Regions from separate parts of the Acidovorax sp. JHL-3 genome, predicted to be linked through region 1. Evidence: riboswitches for the same ligand, from Rfam matches in the RefSeq annotation. Region 1 holds a riboswitch; the other holds the start of a gene.
The links. A riboswitch is a leader RNA that binds a small molecule or an ion and turns the genes downstream of it on or off. The one in region 1 is predicted to bind S-adenosylhomocysteine.
Positions count from the first base shown of each region.

Region 2: linked by a shared signal. The riboswitch ahead of metH (methionine synthase) and the one ahead of ahcY (adenosylhomocysteinase) in region 1 are both predicted to bind S-adenosylhomocysteine.

Region 1 covers NZ_JAFU01000001.1:1,411,856-1,416,062, forward strand. Annotated here, with positions in the region: gene K226_RS0106610 (peptide chain release factor 3) at 1-1,472, opposite strand, end outside; S-adenosyl-L-homocysteine riboswitch at 1,628-1,708, shown strand; gene ahcY (adenosylhomocysteinase) at 1,777-3,213, shown strand; gene K226_RS0106620 (TlyA family RNA methyltransferase) at 3,492-4,207, shown strand, end outside.
Region 2 covers NZ_JAFU01000001.1:943,285-947,491, forward strand. Annotated here, with positions in the region: gene K226_RS0104300 (IS1595 family transposase) at 1-175, opposite strand, end outside; gene K226_RS0104305 (LysR family transcriptional regulator) at 288-1,226, opposite strand; gene K226_RS0104310 (PACE efflux transporter) at 1,297-1,776, shown strand; S-adenosyl-L-homocysteine riboswitch at 1,960-2,047, shown strand; gene metH (methionine synthase) at 2,077-4,207, shown strand, end outside.

The DNA of each region.
Region 1 (4,207 bases):
TCGGTGAAGGCGCGCAGGTCGGCCGGGGTGTCGGCGGTGATCCAGCGGGCGCCGGTGTACTGGCAGCCTTCCAGGCGCACGTCGGCGTCGTATTCGGCCTTCAGGCGGTGCTGCACCACTTCAAACTGCAGCTGGCCCACGGCGCCCAGCAGCATGGGGCCGCCCACGTCGGGCCGGAAAACCTGAATCGCGCCTTCCTCGCCCAGCTGCGCCAGGCCCTGCTGCAGCTGCTTGGTGCGCAGCGGGTTCTTCAAAATGACGGTCATGAACAGCTCGGGCGCGAAGAAGGGCAGGCCGGTGAACTGCAGGTTGGCGCCGTCGGTGATGGTGTCGCCCAGCTGCACGCCGCCGTGCGTGGTGAAACCGATGATGTCGCCCGCGTAGGCTTCTTCTACCGCCTCGCGGCGCTGGCTCATGAAGGTGACCACGCTGGTGGGGCGCAGCTCTTTGCCAGTGCGCTGCACCTTGAGCTTCATGCCCGGTGTGTATCTGCCCGAGGCCACGCGCACAAAGGCGATGCGGTCGCGGTGGTTGGCGTCCATATTGGCCTGCACCTTGAACACCACGCCGGCAAAGCCCTCGTCTTCGGGCTGAATGGTTTTGACCACGGCCTGCTTGTTGACCTGCAAGGTGCTGGTGCGCGGGCCGGGCGGGGGCGACATGTCGACCACGGCATCGAGCACTTCCATGACCCCGAAGTTGTTCACGCCCGAGCCGAAGAACACGGGTGTGAGCTTGCCGGCCAGGAAGTCTGCGTGGTTCCATGCCGCCGAGGCACCCACCGCCAGTTCCATGCTCTCCAGCGCATCGTCAAACGACTGGCCAAAGCGCGCGCGCAGCCGGTCGGCCTCGGCCAGCGGCACCACTTCAAAGTCTTTGGGGCCGCGGTCACTGCCGGGGGTGAACACCGTCATGGTCTGCGTGCGCAGATTGATGATGCCGCCAAAGCTCTTGCCCTGGCCCACGGGCCAGGTGATGGGGCAGCAGGGCATGCCCAGTTCGCGCTCCACTTCGTCCAGGATGTCCAGCGGGTCGCGCACCTCGCGGTCCATCTTGTTGACGAAGGTGATGATGGGCGTGTCGCGCTGGCGGCACACTTCGATCAGGCGGCGCGTCTGCGCTTCCACGCCGTTGGCCGCGTCGATCACCATCAGGGCCGAATCCACGGCGGTGAGCACGCGGTAGGTGTCCTCGCTGAAGTCCTTGTGGCCGGGGGTGTCCAGCAGGTTGATGACATGGTCGCGGTACAGCATCTGCATCACGCTGGATGCCACAGAGATGCCGCGCTGCTTTTCGATTTCCATCCAGTCGCTGGTGGCATGGCGGCTGGCCTTGCGGCCCTTGACGGCGCCGGCGATCTGGATCGCGCCCGAGAACAGCAGCAGCTTTTCGGTCAGCGTGGTCTTGCCCGCGTCGGGGTGGGAAATGATGGCAAAGGTACGGCGGCGCCGGGTTTCAGAGGCGTAGGACACGGGGGTTCCAGAAGGTGGGCAGGGCGGCAAATCCCTGCTGGGGCAAACGGTGGGCCAGCACCTGAACAGCGGGGGCAGGGCGGCCGAACCCGCGATTTTACCGGGCATGTGTGTGGCCAAGCGCGGGCCCCACGCAACTGCTTTTATAATCGCCGGTATCCGAGGAGCGTTGCAGCGCCCCCAGCTACTGGCGGGGCGTGAGGCTCGGAGTCATCCAGCAACGACGCTCATCCACTTATCGTGTGGTGAGCTTTTTTTGTCTCCCCGCGTCAAGTGGCTTTTCAAACATGCTTTGGAGCACACCATGAACGCACGCGTCAACGCCCCCGTCAACACCGACTGCATCATTGCCGACATCGGCCTGGCCGAATGGGGCCGCAAAGAAATTCGCATCGCCGAAACCGAAATGCCCGGCCTGATGGCCATCCGCGAGGAGTTCGCTGCCAAGCAGGCGCTGAAAGGCGCCCGCATTACCGGCTCGCTGCACATGACCATCCAGACGGCCGTGCTGATCGAGACGCTGCAGGCCCTGGGAGCCGAAGTGCGCTGGGCATCGTGCAACATCTTCTCCACGCAGGACCACGCCGCCGCCGCCATTGCCGCCGCGGGCACGCCGGTGTTCGCGATCAAGGGCGAAACCCTGGCCGAATACTGGGATTACACGCACCGCATTTTCGACTTTGGCCCCGCCGGCAGCGAAGGCGAAGGCCCCAACCTGATTCTGGACGACGGCGGCGATGCCACGCTGCTGATGCACCTGGGCAAGCGCGCCGAAAAGGACGCCTCGCTCATCGCCAATCCCACCAGCGAAGAAGAAACCTGCCTGTTCGCCTCCATCAAGGCCAAGCTGGCCGTGGACCCGACCTGGTACAGCCGCAAGAGCGCCCAGATCATCGGTGTGACCGAAGAAACCACCACCGGCGTGCACCGCTTGAAGGAAATGTCCGCCAAGGGCAGCCTGATGTTCCGCGCGATCAACGTGAACGACTCGGTGACCAAGAGCAAGTTCGACAACCTGTATGGCTGCCGCGAGTCGCTGGTGGACGGCATCAAGCGCGCCACCGACGTGATGATCGCCGGCAAGGTGGCCGTGGTGGCGGGCTATGGTGACGTGGGCAAGGGCAGTGCCCAGGCCCTGCGCGCCCTGAGCGCCCAGGTGTGGGTGACCGAGATCGACCCCATCAACGCACTGCAGGCAGCGATGGAGGGCTACAAGGTTGTGACCATGGAATACGCCGCTGACAAGGCCGACATCTTTGTGACCACCACCGGTAACCGCGACGTGATCACGTTCGAGCACATGCAGGCCATGAAGGACCAGGCCATCGTCTGCAACATTGGTCACTTCGACAACGAAATCCAGGTCGCCAAGCTCGAAGAGCACTGCCAGTGGGAAGAGATCAAGCCCCAGGTGGACCATGTGATCTTTGCCGATGGCAAGCGCATCATCCTGCTGGCCAAGGGCCGCCTGGTGAACCTGGGCTGCGGCACGGGCCACCCGAGCTTTGTGATGTCGTCGAGCTTCGCCAACCAGACCATTGCCCAGATCGAGCTGTTCACCCACAGCGACTACTACGAAAACGGCAAGGTCTATGTGCTGCCCAAGCACCTGGACGAGAAGGTGGCGCGCCTGCACCTGAAGAAGGTGGGCGCCATGCTGACCGAGCTGAGCGACGAGCAGGCGGCCTACATTGGCGTGCCCAAGCAAGGCCCTTACAAGCCCGATACCTACCGGTATTGATTCTCCCTGAGGTGCTGCGCGCCTCGGTGGCACGCGCCACGGGCGCGGCCTCTTCGGTTTTGACCAGGCCTGCGCAGGCAGGCCTGGAGCCTCAGGCCTCAGCCCCGGGGGCGGCGCCACAAGCTGCCCGGCAAAACCGGCTTCGCGGTGGCGCTGGCTTTTGGGGCATGGCCGTTTCATGCGCAATGCAGGAGCGATTGATTTGCTCCTGAAATAATAGCTAACTGCGCTTTATATACGGGCGCCAGAGGCTCTTTTGATTCAAAAAGGATGGGCGCATGCGTGCAGATGTTTTTCTGGTGGATTTTGGCCATGCGACCACGCGCTCGCAGGCGCAGCGGCTGATTGCTGCGGGCGTGGAGTGGCGCCTGTCCCCGCTGGCCCCGTGGCAGAAGGTTGCCAAGAATGGTGACGACATACCGTCCGTGGCCGAGGTGCGGCTGCTCGACGATGCCGAGGCCAAATACATCTCGCGCGGAGGGCTCAAGCTCGAAGGGGCGCTGCGGGCCACCGGCCTGGCGGTGACGGGGCTGCGCTGCCTTGATGTGGGGCAGAGCACGGGCGGGTTCACCGACTGCCTGCTGCAGCACGGCGCGGCGCAGGTGATCGGCGTGGATGTGGGTCACGGCCAGCTGCACGACCGGCTGCGCAGCGATCTGCGCGTGGTTTGTGTGGAGGGTGTGAATGCGCGCTCGCTGACGGCGCCGGCCTTGCAGCAAGCCTGCGATCTGGCGCTGTCCGAAGTCATCGAGGCCGAAGAGGACAACGAGACCCAGCCCGAGGCGCCCTACAGCTGGATGCGCAATGGCGGGCAGGTGGACGAGGAATACGACGACAGCAACGATGCCAAGGACAAGGACATCGAGACTTTCAAGTCCGAGCGTGCGGCCCGTGCCAAGGCCCGCGAGCAGGGCACGCTGCCCATTGAGCGCCGCCGCCGCGCCGAGTGTGCCAATGTGGACATCACGCCGGTGTTTGATGTGGTGACGGGCGA
Region 2 (4,207 bases), 470 kb from region 1:
GCAAGGAGTTGCTGCAGTGCGGACAGGCTCGGGGGGCGCAGTTGTGTGTTTCTACAACGGCGATGGACTGACTGTGATCGAGCAGCGCCTGCAGGGAGCTTGCCAGTTGTTGGCGCTGGTGGTGCGTCAGCTGGGGCAGGCTGTGGATCAAACGCGTCATCTGTTGCTGTCGCATGGCCTTCTCCTGAGGCTGACGCACGAGCGTCATGCTTTGGAGATGGGGGCGCAGCGGGGCGGTTAAAGACTCATCACTAGCATTCGCTAGAAGAGCCATTTTTCATCAATATTCATGCTGCATCACCCGATGCACCCTGCTGCGCAATCAGCTGCACGAAGCGCCTTGCGCCCAGGCCCAGCGGGCGCTCTTTGGACCACACCACGTCGACCCACAGCGCCACGCCGTTGCTGAGGTTTTCAAACGGCATCTCCACCAGCGACCCGGCGGCGATGCGCGGTTGCACCAGCGCACGCGGCTGCCAGCCCCAGCCCAGCCCGGCTTCGATCAGGCCCAGCGCGGCCAGGTGGTTGTCGGTGCGCCAGTGGTGGCGGGCAAACACAAAGCGGGGGTCGGTCTGCGCCAGGTCGCGGCTGGCCACCACGATCTGGCGCGTGGTGGTGAGGTGTTCCTCGCGCAATTGGGCCTGCTCGGGTGCCTCGCCCCGGGCGGCTGCGGCAGCGCGCGCGGCGGCCAGCACCGGGTGCTGGCTGGCCATCACGGCCACCAGGGTTTCGCTGCCCACCTCCTGAAAACCCTCGCGCCCGTCGATGCTGGGGCGCTCGAACACCAGCGCCAGCTGCGCCCGCCCGCTGTGCAGCAGCGCCAGCGCATCCACCTGCGGCGCGGCCAGCACCTCTGCCTGCAGCAGCGGGTATTCCGATGCCAACGCAGCCAGCGGCCCCGTCCAGCGGGCGGCCAGCAGCTCGGGGGCAATGGCCAGCGTCAGCCGCTCTTCCAACCCTTGGGTGAGGGCCAGCGCCTGGGCGTTGAGCTGCTGCAGCTGCCCGGCCAGCAGCCGAGCCTGGGGCTCCAGCGCGCGGGCGGCGGCGGTGGGGCGGGGCTCGCGCCCGCTGCGGTCGAAAAGCTGCACATTGAGCTCGGCCTCCAGGTGCGCAATGGTCATGCTCACGGCCGACGGCACCCGCGAAAGCGCGCGCGCGGCCGCCGAAAACGAACCCCGGTCCAGCACCGCCAAAAACACCTGCACGCTGTCAGAAGAAAAAGCCATGGCCGCAATTATCAAAAAAACTGAAATAAGCTGACTTTATATATCAGCAATACACACATAAAGTCGCCCCATGCCTTTCACCCAGACTTCTCCCGCCGCCCCCCAGACCCCTGCCCGAGGGCTGCAGGGCCCGTGGCGCCGCGTGCTTTATGTCACCTTGTATGAACTGATCGCCATCGCGGTGGCCACGGCGGGGCTGGCGCAGCTCTCCGGGCAGGGCGCAGGGCACTCCAGTGTGGTGGCAGTGGCCGCGTCGGCCATTGCCGTGCTGTGGAACGTAGTGTTCAACTGGGCCTTTGAGCGCTGGGAGTCGCGCCAGACAGTGCGCGGGCGCAGCGTGGCGCGCCGGGTGGCGCACGCCATCGGGTTCGAGGGCGGGCTGGTCTTCACGCTGGTGCCGCTGTTTGCCTGGTGGTTCAAGGTGAGCCTGTGGGAGGCCTTTGTGATGGACCTTGCGCTCATCGTCTTCTTTCTTTGCTACACCTTTGTCTTCAACTGGGCGTTTGACCGCGTGTTTGGGCTGCCTGCTTCGGCACAGGGCGCCGCGTAAACCCCCTGCTCCGGTGTCGGAATCGGTCGCTATCTTTAGCATAGCTGCTGGCGCTTTCTGCAAAAGGCTTTCAGCCGGTTTTAATCTAAATTCGGTGCGATGGCCCGCCCGGGCTGGCCGTCGCGCGAAACGCCCTCGCGGCGGCCCCCTGCACGAGCGGCCGGGCTGCACGTAAAATTGCCGGCTCCCAAGGAGCGTTGCAGCGGCCCACCGGATGAACGGTGGCACCGTCAGGCTTGGGGCCTTTTCTTCGCAACGACGCTCACCTGTTATTCCGCTGTTTCTGCACAGGTGAGCCCTATGTCTGCTATTTCGTTGCCCCCCATGAAGCTGTCCGGCCTGGAGCCGGTGTCCATTGGCGAGGGCGCCTTGTTCGTCAACATTGGCGAGCGCACCAACGTCACCGGCTCCAAGGCGTTTGCCCGCATGATCCTCAATGGCCAGTACGAAGAGGCCCTGGCCGTGGCGCGCCAGCAGGTCGAAAACGGCGCGCAGGTCATCGACATCAACATGGACGAGGCCATGCTCGACAGCAAGGCCGCCATGGTGCGCTTTCTGCAGCTGATCGCCTCCGAGCCCGACATCGCCCGCGTGCCCATCATGGTGGACAGCTCCAAGTGGGAGGTGATCGAGGCCGGGCTGCGCTGCATCCAGGGCAAGGGCATCGTCAACTCGATTTCCATGAAAGAGGGCGAGGAAAAGTTCCGGCACGAGGCGCGCCTGGTGCGCCGCTATGGCGCCGCTGCCGTGGTGATGGCGTTTGACGAAAAAGGCCAGGCCGACACCTACGAGCGCAAGATCGAAATCTGCGAGCGCGCCTACCGCATCCTGGTCGACGAGGTGGGTTTCCCGCCCGAAGACATCATCTTCGACCCCAACATCTTCGCCGTGGCCACCGGCATTGAAGAGCACAACAACTACGCGGTCGATTTCATCAACGCCACGCGCTGGATCAAGCAGAACCTGCCGGGCGCCAAGGTCTCGGGCGGCGTGAGCAACGTGAGCTTTTCCTTTCGCGGCAACGACCCGGTGCGCGAAGCCATCCACACCGTGTTCCTGTACCACGCCATCCAGGCGGGCATGGACATGGGCATCGTCAACGCGGGCATGGTGGGCGTGTACGACGACCTGGAACCCGTGCTGCGCGAGCGCGTGGAAGACGTGGTGCTCAACCGCCGCCCCGACGCCGGTGAGCGCCTGGTCGAGATTGCCGAAACCGCCAAGAGCGGTGCCAAGGACGAAAGCAAGCGACTCGAATGGCGCGGCACACCCGAGCACCCCAGGACCGTGGGCGAGCGCCTGTCGCACGCGCTGGTGCACGGCATCACCGACTTCATCACCGAAGACACCGAAGAGGCCTACCGCGCCATCCTGGCCAAGGGTGGGCGCCCGCTGCATGTGATTGAAGGCCCGCTCATGGACGGCATGAATGTGGTGGGCGACCTGTTTGGCGCCGGCAAGATGTTCTTGCCCCAGGTGGTGAAAAGCGCCCGCGTGATGAAGCTGGCCGTGGCGCACCTGCTGCCCTACATCGAGGAAGAAAAGCGCCAGCTCGAAGCCGCTGGGGGCGACGTCAAGACCAAGGGCAAGATCATCATCGCCACGGTGAAGGGCGATGTGCACGACATCGGCAAGAACATCGTCACCGTGGTCTTGCAGTGCAACAACTTCGAGGTGGTGAACATGGGCGTGATGGTGCCCTGCCACGAGATTCTGGCGCGCGCCAAGGTCGAGGGCGCCGACATCGTGGGGCTCTCGGGCCTCATCACGCCCAGCCTTGAAGAGATGCAGTATGTGGCCGGCGAGATGCAGAAAGACGAGCACTTTCGCATCAAGAAGATTCCGCTGCTGATTGGCGGCGCCACCTGCTCGCGCGTGCACACGGCCGTCAAGATTGCGCCGCACTACGAAGGCCCCGTGGTCTATGTGCCCGATGCCTCGCGCAGCGTGAGCGTGGCGCAAAGCCTGCTGGGCGACAGCGTCGAAAGTTATGTGGCAGAGATCAACGCCGACTACGACAAGGTGCGCACCCAGCACGCCAACAAAAAGGCCACGCCCCTGTGGCCACTGGCCAAGGCGCGCGCCAACAAGACGCCCGTGAACTGGTCGGCCTACCAGCCCGCCGTGCCGCGCGCCCTGGGGCGCCGCGTGTTCAAGAACTTCGACCTGACCGAACTGGCCAGATACATCGACTGGGGCCCGTTCTTCCAGACCTGGGACCTGGCCGGCCCGTACCCCGCCATCCTGACCGACGAGGTGGTGGGCGTGGAGGCCTCGCGCGTGTTTGCCGACGGCCAGGCCATGCTCAAGAAAATCATCGAAGGCCGCTGGCTCACCGCCAGCGGGGTGATGGCGCTGCTGCCCGCCAACAGCGTGAACGACGACGACATCGAGTTCTACACCGACGACACCCGCACCGAAGTCGCCATGA